DNA from 2 places in the Streptomyces sp. AHA2 genome. Region 1 is predicted to be linked to the other one. Evidence: riboswitches for the same ligand, from Rfam matches in the RefSeq annotation. Region 1 holds a riboswitch; the other holds the start of a gene.

Region 1 (5,941 bases):
GGTCGAGCGCGTAGTCCCGGTCGGCCAGCTTGCGCAGGTAGCGCAGCATGGCCGTCTCGGAGCGGTGCTGGTGGAAGACGGGGTGGGTCAGGTAGTCGTCGGTGCGCAGCAGGGCGGTCGGGATGACCTCGTCCGCGGCGGCGTCCAGGGCCTCCACGCCGCCCTCGACACCGAAGGCCGCCCACACGGCACGCAGCCGGGCGCGGGTGGTGGTCTCGTCGCAGGCGACGGAGACGTGGTCGGCGTCGACCAGGCGCAGGTTGACCCCGTTGTCCCGGGCAGCGGCGACGACCTCGGCGGCACGCCCTTCGACCCGCACGGTCACGGTGTCGAAGTAGGACCCGTGGACGACCTCGACCCCGCCGTTGGCGAGCCCGGCGGCGAGGACGGTGGCGTACCGGTGGGTGCGCTGCGCGATCCCCTTGAGGCCGTCGGGCCCGTGGTAGACGGCGTACATGCCGGCCATGACGGCGAGCAGCACCTGCGCGGTGCAGATGTTGCTGGTGGCCTTCTCCCGGCGGATGTGCTGCTCGCGGGTCTGCAGCGCCAGCCGGTAGGCCCTGTTCCCGTCGGCGTCGACGGACACGCCGACGAGCCGCCCGGGCAGACTGCGCGCCATCTTGTCCTGGACGGCCATGTATCCGGCGTGCGGGCCGCCGAAGCCCATCGGCACGCCGAAGCGCTGGGTCGTCCCGACGGCGATGTCCGCGCCGAGCTCCCCGGGCGACTTCAGCAGCGTCAGCGCGAGCAGGTCGGCGGCGACCGTGACGAGTGCCCCGAGCCCGTGCGCCTGGTCGATGACCGGCTTGATGTCCCGCACGGCTCCGGAGGCACCCGGGTACTGGATGAGTACGCCGTTGATCTCACGCTCGGCGATCTCGGCGGGGATTCCGTCACCGAGGTCGGCGACGACGACCTCGACACCGGCCGGCTCGGCGCGGGTTTGGATGACGGCGATGGTCTGCGGCAGCGCGTCCGCGTCGACCAGGAACAGACCCTTCTTGTTCTTGCCCAGGCGCCGCGACAGCGCCATGGCCTCGGCGGCCGCGGTGCCCTCGTCGAGCAGCGAGGCACCCGAGGTGGGCAGTCCGGTGAGGTCCGCGACCATGGTCTGGAAGTTCAGCAGCGCCTCGAGCCGGCCCTGCGAGATCTCCGGCTGGTAGGGCGTGTAGGCCGTGTACCAGGACGGGTTCTCCATGACGTTGCGCAGCACGACCGGCGGCGTGTGGGTGCCGTAGTAGCCCAGGCCGATCATGGGAGCGAGCACCTGGTTGCGGTCGGCGAGGGAACGCAGCTCGGCGATCACCTCGGCCTCGCTGCGGGCGCCCGGCAGGTCCAGCGCCTCGGCGCTCTTGATCACGGCCGGGACCGCGGCGGCCGTCAGCTCGTCCAGCGAGCCGTAGCCGACGTGGGCCAGCATCTTGGCGCGGGCCTCGTGGTCGGGCCCGATGTGGCGCTGCTCGAAGGGGACTGCCTCTTCGAGCTCGGAGAGCGGAATGCGGTGGGCGGTCATTGCGGAGGCCTCCTGGTCTGACGCGACCTGCGAGGGGCACCACGGCGCGGGTACCCGGACGGCCTCCCCCTCTGTCATCTCAACCTGAGAGCTTCACCGGATCGCCCGAAGGCGTCCGGTTTTCACCGTCGGTGAGAGCGGAAGCCGTCGACACCCGCCCTGCTTTCCAGAGTGACCTCGTCCGTGCGGTACGTGTGCCTGAGAGATTCCGGGGAGGATTTGCTCCTTCGGCGCCTCCGGTGGTGTCTGGAGGACTCTCCCGCACGGGGTCAGCAGCCGCTGTCAGCGTACCAGCGAGGTCAACGCACGAGCCTTCGAGTGGCCGCATCCCCGCTTGTACCGTTTTGTTAGGTCTACAGATGACTTGCGACCATGTGGAGGGCCCGTGCGTACCGACATCGATCCGCGCAGTCTGATCGGCCGCAAGGCGTTCGACCGCAACGGCACCAGGATCGGCACCATCGACGAGGTCTACCTCGACGACGCCACCGGCGAGCCCGAGTGGGCGGCGATACGCACCGGCCTGTTCAGCAGGGACGCGTTCGTCCCGCTCGAGCCCAGCGAACTGATCGAGGGCGCGCTGCACGTCCCCTTCGACCGCGCCCTCATCAAGGACGCCCCCGACTTCGGCGTGGGCCGCCACCTCTCCCCCGAGCAGGAACTCCAGCTGTACCACCACTACGGTTTGGACATCGCCGCCCCGCCCCCGCTCCCGGACCGCGACTTCGGCCGACTGGCGGGCTCGGACGAAACGAAGGCGTAGGACGGCCCCGGGCGGATCTGTCCCGTCATCTTCGGACCGGGCACCCGGCCCACGGTCCGGGCCGCCAGGCCGAGGAAACCCCTCAGGGGAACGCTGGGCGCAGATCCCCGGGCCCGGTCCGAGCGGACCCGACCTGCCTATGCCAACGCCGCCCCGGACGGACGGTCCTCCGGCCCGGCGGCCACACCGTCCTCCACCACGGCCACCGCGTCCGCTCCCGCCCGTTCCTCGCTCGCCCGCCCCGTCCCCAACGACGCCGCTCCCCCGCCCCCACGTCTCCATAACACCAGCGGCAGCGGATCGGACGGCTCCAGCAAGGGGTCGTCGATCCGGAAGGTCCGTACCCGCCCCGGCCCGGAGGCGGGCGTCTCGAACCGCACGGTGACCCGTCCCAGGCCGCTGCCCTGCACCCACCCGTGCCCGAACTCGGCGTGACGCACGTCGTGCCCGGCGGGCCAGCGCCGCTCGGCGAGCGAGGGCGGCTGCTCCTCGGCCGGCGCCGTGGGACGCTCCTCGGCGAGTGCTCGCGCCTCGGTCTGCTCCCCCGCCGCCTGCGCGAACAGGTCCTCCTGCGTGTAGTCGGCGAGACCGGTGACACCCACACCGAGCAACCGCACCCCGCCCGTCGTGTCGACGGAGTCCAGCAGCCGGGCCGCCGCCTCCCGGATCACCGCGGGATCGTCCGTGGGGCCGCGCAGCGTCTCCGAGCGGGTGAGGGTCGAGAAGTCGTAGCGCCGCACCTTGAGCACGATGGTCCGTCCGGACAGCCCGGCCCCGCGCAGCCTGCGCACGCACCGGTCGGCGAGCCGCTGCACCTCGTGTCCCACCCGCGTCCGGTCGTGGATGTCCACGTCGTAGGTGTCCTCGACCGACACCGACTTGGCCTCCCGCTCGGCGACCACGGGCCGGTCGTCCCGGGCGAGCGCCATGGCGTACAGACCGTGCCCGTGGGCCTTCCCCAGCAGCCGGACCAGCTCGTCCTCGCCGGCCTCGACGATCTCCTCGACCGTGGTGATCCCGGCCCTGCGCAGGTGGTCCCCCGTCGCCGGGCCCACCCCCGGCAGGGTCCGCACGGACATCGGCCCGAGCATCGCCCGCTCGGTCCCCGGCTCGATCACCACCAGGCCGTCCGGCTTGGCCTGCTCGGAGGCGATCTTCGCGAGCATCTTGGAGGCGGCCAGCCCCACCGACCCGGTGAGGCCCGTGACGGCGCGGATGTCCGCCCGCAGCTGCGCGCCGACCAGCCGCGCCGAGCCCTCGTCCCAGGCCTTGCCCCCGGCCTCCAGATCGACGAACGCCTCGTCCAGGCTCAAGGGCTCCACGAGCGGCGAGAGGGCCCGCAGCAGCTCCATCACGCGCTCGCTGATGGAGCGGTAGAGGGCGAAGCGCGGCACGAGATAGGCGGCGTGGGGCGCCAGCCGCCGGGCCTGGCCCATGGGCATCGCCGAATGCACCCCGAAGACCCGGGCCTCGTACGACGCGGTCGCCACCACCCCCCGCGGCCCCAGCCCGCCCACGACCACGGCCTTCCCGCGCAGACTCGGCTTGGACGCCTGCTCCACCGAGGCGAAGAAGGCATCCATGTCGAGATGCAGGATCGTGGGCGCGGTTCTCACATCTCCGATGCTGCCCTACCCCACTGACAACGCTCGTGCGGGGCGCCCCGCAGGGTTCGGGACCGGCGGCTCAGACGGCGCGGTTGCGCCGCCGGGCCAGCTCGTCGGCGGGGTTGGAGCCGATCAGGGTCTCCCCGGTGTCGACGCGCTCCCCGTGCAACTGGGACAGCGCGCTCTCCACGTCCCGCCACACGACGCCCACGGCGATCCCGAAGACCCCCTGGCCTCCCTGCAGCAGGGCGTGGACCTCGTCGGGCGAAGTGCACTCGTAGACCGTCGCGCCGTCGCTCATCAGCGTCATGCGCTCCAGGTCGCTGAAGCCGCGTTCCCTGAGGTGCTGCACCGCCGTGCGGATGTTCTGCAGCGAGACCCCGGTGTCGAGGAACCGCTTGACGATCTTCAGGACGACGACGTCCCGGAAGCTGTACAACCGCTGCGTCCCGGATCCGTACGCGGGGCGCACACTCGGCTCCACGAGCCCCGTGCGGGCCCAGTAGTCCAGTTGCCGGTACGTGATGCCGGCCGCCGCACAGGCCGTGGGGCCGCGGTAACCGATCTGCTCGGACGCCATGGACGTCGTCCCTCCGCTGCTCGGCACCGCCACGGGTCGCTGCGGAACGTGGTCGGCCGCACTCTCGGGCTGGGGACACGCCCCGCTCGCGCGGAGCCGTGAGCCGGGGGGAGGGTACGGACCGCTCGCCCTGAGACTGCGCTCGGGGCCGCCCCCAGCCGTACCGTCGCCGCTGCTTCTCACGCCGACCTCCGTCCTTGACCTGCCTTCTCGACGGTAGGCAGTCACCAGGGGTGCGTCAACGATCGCCACACTCGCCACGCCGAGTGATAATCACCCTGAGAGTGGTTTCCCGTGCCCCGTCGCGGGGAAAGGCTAGCCGAATGCCCTCGTCGCGGCCCGTATGACGCTCTCACACGCCTGCGGCACATGCGGGCGTTTCACTCGCCTCGCACAGCTGCGCGAGGCGCCCGCTCCGGGGTCCTCACTGGCTGCTGCTGCCGAAGTCCTCCGGCGAGATCTGGTCGAGGAACTCGCGGAACTTCTCGACCTCGTCCTCCTGCTCGTCCGGGATCGCGATACCGGCGTCGTCGAGCACCGTGTCACTGCCGTAGATCGGCGTTCCGGTGCGCAGGGCCAGCGCTATGGCGTCGGACGGGCGGGCACTCACCTCGACGCCGCTGGCGAAGACCAGCTCCGCGTAGAAGACGCCCTCACGCAGGTCCGTGATGCGCACTTCCGTGAGCTCCTGGCCGACTGCTTCCAGCACGTCCTTGAACAGGTCGTGGGTCAGCGGCCGTGCCGGAGCCATGCCCTGCTGGGCGAAGGCGATCGCCGTCGCCTCCCCCGGTCCGATCCAGATGGGGAGGTAACGGTCGCCTCCCACTTCACGCAGCAGCACGATCGGTTGGTTGGAGGGCATTTCCACCCGGACACCTACGACATCGAGCTCGTTCACACAGCAACCCTAGGCCGTGCCCGGGATGTTTGGGTAGTCGGGCCGGGATCGGGCGCCCGATCCGGCCCCGGCGTCCCGCCCCGTCAGGGCTGCCGCACTCCGAGCGCCGTGCGCACCAGTGCGGCGTGCAGCTTCACCGTGAGCCCCGCCAGCTCCTTCGTACGGGCTTCCGCGTGCGCCCTGGTCTGGGGGTTGCGGTGCCGCTTGAGCGGGGCCACCACCTGGTCCACGAGGCCCGCCTCACGGTCGGCGGCCGCCTTCATCGCCCGCAGGTGCCGGGGCTCGATCCCGAACCGCCCCAGCTCACCGATCAGCTCCGCGACCGTCACCGCCTCGGCGTCGAACGCCCCGTCCTCCAGTGGAGTGAGCAGCCCGTAGGACTCCCACTCCTTCAGCTGCTGCTCCTCGATGCCGGCGGCGGCGAGCAGCTCGGCTCGCCCGATCCGGGCCGCCGTCGGCCCCTCGGGTGTCTCGGTCACCACCTCGCCGTCCCGCTGACGGCCCACGACGGGCAGCTGGACGCTCTCACCCCGCTCCATGGCCTCCAGGTGCTCCCGGATGACCTTCAGGGGCAGGTAGT
Region 2 (5,941 bases), on a different contig from region 1:
CCGCCGACGTGCCTGCGGGGGGCGGGTCCCGGGTCCCGGTCCCGTCGAGCGTCAGTCCGTGAACGTGATCCGGTGCAGTGCCGCTGCCGTGTCCCGGTCGGTGAGGACGGCGGAGGCGCAGCCCCGGGGGAGGCGGCCGCGGTGCACCGCGCGCAGGAGGCGGTCCATGGCCGTGCGGTGGCGGCGGAAGGCGTAGCGGGAGACGCCGCGGCCCCGGTCCCGCTGGCCGGCCAGGGCCTGCTCGGGCGTGACGTCGAGGAGGAGCAGGTGCAGGGCGCCGCCTCGGCGGCTCGCCTCGCGGGCGAGCCAGCGGCGGACCCAGGCCTGGGTGCCGCAGTCGTGCACCACCAGCCCCTCACCGGTGCGCAGGGCGCGGCGCAGCCCGGCGTAGTGGGAGAGGCGGACCAGCGGGCGGTAGACCGCGTACGGCAGGAAGCGCGGCATGCGGCGTTCCCAGCGGTCGCGGGTGTCCTGGGAGTCGACGCGCCGGCCCGGGACGGTGCGCCGCATCAGCGTGGACTTGCCGCTGCCGGGCAGCCCGGTGACCACGACGACGTCGCGGGCGCCGAACACCAGCGCCCGCGGGCCGCGGTCGGCGCGCTCGCGCAGGTCGCGCACGGTGGCCGCCGGCAGCGGGCCGCGGGCCGCCCGGGCCGGTACGGCCGGCTGCCCGGGCAGCGCGACGCCCGTGGTCGCGGCGTACGCCCTGGTCCTGTTCACCGTGATCGTCCTCCCCTGGGGCCAGGTACGCCGGTACCCTCCCCGCCGAGTGTAAAGAGACGGTAATGCCGCAGGCCTCTCATTTCGGTGCGGTTCCTGCAACAGGGTTGCCACAGGTCTCCGGGCCCCGGCGCGTGGGACGGCGCACTTGCTGAGAAAGGTCCCCCTGCCGCGCCGGAAGGATGCGTGCAATGATGGGCGCGCCAACTGCATACCGGCCGTTTGAATCCGCGCGGGAGAGTCCCCAGCACCGCTGACGCTGGGGCGCCGAAGGAGCAAGTCCCTCCCTTGAATCTCTCAGGCCCCGTTACCGCGCGGGCGAGGCACATCTGAAAAGCGGGCCCTCCCCTGCTCCGGCAGGCCGGCTCCACCCAAGGTGCAAGCCATGGACCAGCGCGGTCATGGCGAACCTCTCAGGTTCCGATGACAGATGGGGAGGAACGACCTCGCCCTCCCCCACGCTCGAACGAGTTCGCGCGGGAGGTACCCCCATCGCCCTGGGAGACGACCGACTGTGAGCAGTACAGGAGAACTCCGTCACACCGCGCTCGATGCCCTGCATCGCTCGCTCGGCGCGACGATGACCGACTTCGCCGGCTGGGACATGCCCCTGCGCTACGGCTCCGAGCGCGACGAGCACCTCGCCGTGCGCACGAGGGCCGGGCTCTTCGACCTGTCCCACATGGGCGAGATCACCGTCACCGGCCCGCAGGCAGCGGCCCTCCTCGACTACGCCCTGGTGGGCAACATCGGCGGTGTGAAGCCGGGCCGCGCCCGCTACACCATGATCTGCCGGGCCGACGGCGGCATCCTCGACGACCTGATCGTCTACCGGCTGGGCGAGAGCGAGTACATGGTCGTCGCCAACGCCTCCAACGCCCAGGTCGTCCTGGACGCGCTGACCGAGCGCGCCGCCGGGTTCGACGCCGAGGTGCGCGACGACCGGGACGCCTACGCGCTGATCGCCGTCCAGGGCCCGGAGTCCCCCGGCATCCTGAAGTCCCTCACCGACGCCGACCTGGACGGGCTGAAGTACTACGCCGGCCTGCCCGGCACGGTCGCCGGGGTGCCGGCCCTGATCGCCCGCACCGGTTACACCGGCGAGGACGGCTTCGAGCTGTTCGTGAAGCCGGAGCACGCCGTCGAGCTGTGGCAGGCCCTGACCAAGGCCGGCGAGGACGCCGGGCTGGTCCCGTGCGGCCTGTCCTGCCGCGACACGCTGCGCCTGGAGGCCGGCATGCCGCTGTACGGGCACGAGCTGACCACCTCCCTGACGCCCTTCGACGCCGGTCTCGGCCGTGTGGTGAAGTTCGAGAAGGAGGGCGACTTCGTGGGCCGCCAGGCCCTGGAGGAAGCCGCCGCCCGGGCCGAGCAGAACCCGCCGCGGGTGCTGGTCGGCCTGGTCGCCGAGGGCCGCCGGGTCCCGCGCGCCGGGTACGCCGTCGTCTCGGGCGGCGAGGTGATCGGCGAGGTCACCTCCGGCGCCCCCTCCCCCACCCTGGGCAAGCCGATCGCCATGGCCTACGTCGACGCCGCGCACGCCGCGCCCGGCACGTCCGGCGTGGGTGTGGACATCCGGGGCAGCCACGAGCCGTACGAGGTCGTGGCGCTGCCGTTCTACAAGCGGCAGAAGTAGACACTGGCCGTGGGCCGCCCGCGCGGCCCGGCCACCGTCACCCGGTTCACCAGCAGTCCCCCCTTTCACAGCACTCCCGCGCGTACAGGAGAATCCAGGCCATGAGCAACCCCCAGCAGCTGCGCTACAGCAAGGAGCACGAGTGGCTGTCGGCCGCCGAGGACGGCGTGTCGACGGTCGGCATCACGGAGCACGCGGCCAACGCGCTCGGCGACGTGGTCTTCGTCCAGCTCCCCGAGGTCGGTGACACGGTGTCCGCGGGCGAGACCTGCGGCGAGCTGGAGTCGACCAAGTCGGTGTCCGACCTGTACTCCCCGGTCTCCGGTGAGGTCACCGAGGTCAACGAGGACGTCGTGAACGACCCGTCGCTGGTGAACTCGGCCCCCTTCGAGGGCGGCTGGCTGTTCAAGGTGCGGGTCACGGACGAGCCGGGCGACCTGCTCTCCGCCGACGAGTACACCGCGTTCTCCGCCGGCTGAGGAGTCGTAGCCGTATGTCCGTCCTGAACACCCCCCTGCACGAGCTCGACCCGGCCGTGGCCGCCGCGGTCGACGCCGAGCTGCACCGCCAGCAGTCCACGCTCGAGATGATCGCCTCGGAGAACTTCGCCCCGGTCGCGGTCATGGAGGCGCAGGGCTCGGTCCTCACCAACAAGTACGCCGAGGGCTACCCGGGCCGCCGCTACTACGGCGGCTGCGAGCACGTCGACGTGGTCGAGCAGATCGCGATCGACCGCGTGAAGGAGCTGTTCGGCGCCGAGCACGCCAACGTGCAGCCCCACTCCGGCGCCCAGGCCAACGCGGCCGCGATGTTCGCGCTGCTCAAGCCGGGCGACACGATCATGGGCCTGAACCTCGCCCACGGCGGTCACCTGACCCACGGCATGAAGATCAACTTCTCCGGCAAGCTCTACGACGTCGTCGCCTACCACGTGGGCGAGGACGGCCGGGTCGACATGGCCGAGGTCGAGCGGCTGGCCAAGGAGTCCCGGCCGAAGCTGATCGTCGCCGGCTGGTCGGCGTACCCGCGGCAGCTGGACTTCGCCGAGTTCCGCCGGATCGCGGACGAGGTCGGCGCGTACCTGATGGTCGACATGGCGCACTTCGCCGGGCTCGTCGCGGCCGGGCTGCACCCCAACCCGGTGCCGCACGCGCACGTGGTCACCACCACGACCCACAAGACCCTCGGCGGCCCGCGCGGCGGTGTGATCCTCTCCACGGCCGAGCTGGCCAAGAAGATCAACTCCGCCGTCTTCCCCGGTCAGCAGGGTGGTCCGCTGGAGCACGTGATCGCCGCCAAGGCCGTCGCCTTCAAGGTCGCCGCCTCGGAGGACTTCAAGGAGCGCCAGCGCCGTACGCTGGAGGGTGCCCGCATCCTGGCCGAGCGTCTGGTGAAGGACGACGTCCGGGCCGTGGGTGTGGACGTCCTGTCCGGCGGCACGGACGTGCACCTGGTCCTGGTCGACCTGCGCGACTCCGAGCTGGACGGGCAGCAGGCCGAGGACCGGCTCCACGAGATCGGCATCACCGTCAACCGCAACGCGATCCCGAACGACCCGCGTCCGCCGATGGTGACCTCCGGTCTGCGGATCGGCACCCCGGCCCTGGCCACCCGCGGTTTCGGGGCCGAGGCCTTCGCCGAGGTCGCGGACGTCATCGCCGAGGCGCTGAAGCCGTCGTACGACGCGGAGGCCCTCAAGGCCCGGGTGAAGGCCCTGGCCGACCGGCACCCGCTGTACCCGGGTCCGAACAAGTAACGAAGAAACCTTTCGGGCGCCGCGCCGGCCACAAGCGGGCGCGGTGCCCACCCCCTTGGCACCACCCCCGTAGTCAGGAGTTCCCCCCGTGGCCATCTCGGTCTTCGACCTGTTCTCGATCGGCATCGGCCCGTCCAGCTCCCACACCGTCGGGCCGATGCGCGCGGCCGGCCTGTTCGTCCGGCGGCTACGCAACGAGGAGCTCCTGGGGTCCGTCGCCTCGGTCCGCGCGGAGCTGTACGGCTCGCTCGGCGCCACCGGCCACGGCCACGGCACGCCCAAGGCGGTCCTGCTCGGCCTGGAGGGCGACTCCCCGCGCACGGTGGACGTGGAGACCGCCGACGAGCGGGTGGAGGCGATCAGGGCCGGCGGCCGGCTGAACCTGCTCGGCGAGCACGAGATCGCCTTCTCCTTCGACGACGACATGGTCCTGCACCGCCGCAAGGCCCTGCCCTACCACGCCAACGGCATGACCCTGTGGGCGTACGACGCCTCGGGCGCCCAGTTGCTGACGAAGACGTACTACTCGGTGGGCGGCGGGTTCGTCGTCGACGAGGACGCGGTCGGCGCGGACCGCATCAAGCTCGACGACACCGTGCTGAAGTACCCCTTCCGCACGGGGGACGAGCTGCTCCGGCTCACCCGGGAGACCGGTCTGTCCATCTCGGCGCTGATGCTGGAGAACGAGCGGGCCTGGCGCACCGAGGAGGAGATCCGCGAGGGCCTGCTGGAGATCTGGCGCGTGATGCAGGCCTGCGTGGCCCGCGGCATGTCCCGCGAGGGCATCCTGCCCGGCGGCCTGAAGGTGCGTCGCCGGGCCGCCAATACCGCCCGCAAGCTCCGCTCCGAGGGCGACCCGCAGGCCCTGTCCATGGAGTGGATCACCCTCTACGCGATGGCCGTGAACGAGGAGAACGCGGCCGGCGGCCGGGTCGTCACCGCCCCGACGAACGGCGCGGCCGGCATCATCCCGGCGGTGCTGCACTACTACATGAACTTCGTGCCGGGCGCCGACGAGGAGGGCGTGGTCCGCTTCCTGCTGGCCGCGGGTGCGATCGGCATGCTGTTCAAGGAGAACGCCTCCATCTCCGGCGCCGAGGTCGGCTGCCAGGGCGAGGTCGGCTCCGCCTGCTCCATGGCCGCGGGCGCACTGGCCGAGGTGCTCGGCGGCTCACCCGAGCAGGTGGAGAACGCCGCCGAGATCGGCATGGAGCACAACCTCGGGCTCACCTGCGACCCGGTCGGCGGCCTGGTCCAGATCCCGTGCATCGAGCGCAACGGCATGGCGGCGGTCAAGGCCGTCACCGCCGCCCGCATGGCGATGCGCGGCGACGGCTCCCACAAGGTCTCCCTGGACAAGGTCATCAAGACGATGAAGGACACCGGCGCCGACATGTCGGTCAAGTACAAGGAGACGGCCCGGGGCGGCCTGGCGGTGAACATCATCGAGTGCTGAGCCGCCTCGGCGGCACGGTCCGCCCGCGTCTCACATCGCGAGAGGACCGTACCGCGCAACAAGATGGCTGACATCGTTGTACGTGCCATGTTTCGCGCGTGAAAGACCGATCGATGCCCGCTCCTGCCTCCGGTACCGCCCCGGCCCCCGCCAACCCGCGGTCCCGTGTCCTCGTCGCCAGCCTCATCGGCACGACGATCGAGTTCTACGACTTCTACATCTACGCGACCGCCGCGGTGCTCGTCTTCCCGCAGCTGTTCTTCCCGAGCAGCGACCCGACCACCGCGCTGCTGTCGTCCTTCGCGGTGTTCGGCGCCGCGATGGTCGCCCGGCCGGTCGGGGCCGTCGTCTTCGGGCACCTCGGTGACCGCCT

The links. Region 1 has a riboswitch for glycine ahead of gcvP (aminomethyl-transferring glycine dehydrogenase). Riboswitches for the same ligand answer to the same signal wherever they lie in the genome.
Region 2: another riboswitch for glycine. It lies ahead of gcvT (glycine cleavage system aminomethyltransferase GcvT); the one in region 1 lies ahead of gcvP (aminomethyl-transferring glycine dehydrogenase).

Annotation. Positions count from the first base shown of each region.
Region 1 is NZ_JAUQWJ010000028.1:7,001-12,941, reverse strand. Features, by position in the region: gene gcvP (aminomethyl-transferring glycine dehydrogenase) at 1-1,513, opposite strand, end outside; glycine riboswitch at 1,690-1,785, opposite strand; gene Q5694_RS32220 (PRC-barrel domain-containing protein) at 1,899-2,276, shown strand; gene Q5694_RS32215 (DNA polymerase IV) at 2,414-3,892, opposite strand; gene Q5694_RS32210 (MerR family transcriptional regulator) at 3,963-4,646, opposite strand; gene Q5694_RS32205 (bifunctional nuclease family protein) at 4,888-5,361, opposite strand; gene ftsR (transcriptional regulator FtsR) at 5,445-5,941, opposite strand, start outside.
Region 2 is NZ_JAUQWJ010000007.1:134,195-140,135, forward strand. Features, by position in the region: gene Q5694_RS16795 (AAA family ATPase) at 52-720, opposite strand; glycine riboswitch at 944-1,043, shown strand; glycine riboswitch at 1,044-1,160, shown strand; gene gcvT (glycine cleavage system aminomethyltransferase GcvT) at 1,235-2,356, shown strand; gene gcvH (glycine cleavage system protein GcvH) at 2,458-2,835, shown strand; gene glyA (serine hydroxymethyltransferase) at 2,850-4,112, shown strand; gene Q5694_RS16815 (L-serine ammonia-lyase) at 4,201-5,568, shown strand; gene Q5694_RS16820 (MFS transporter) at 5,682-5,941, shown strand, end outside.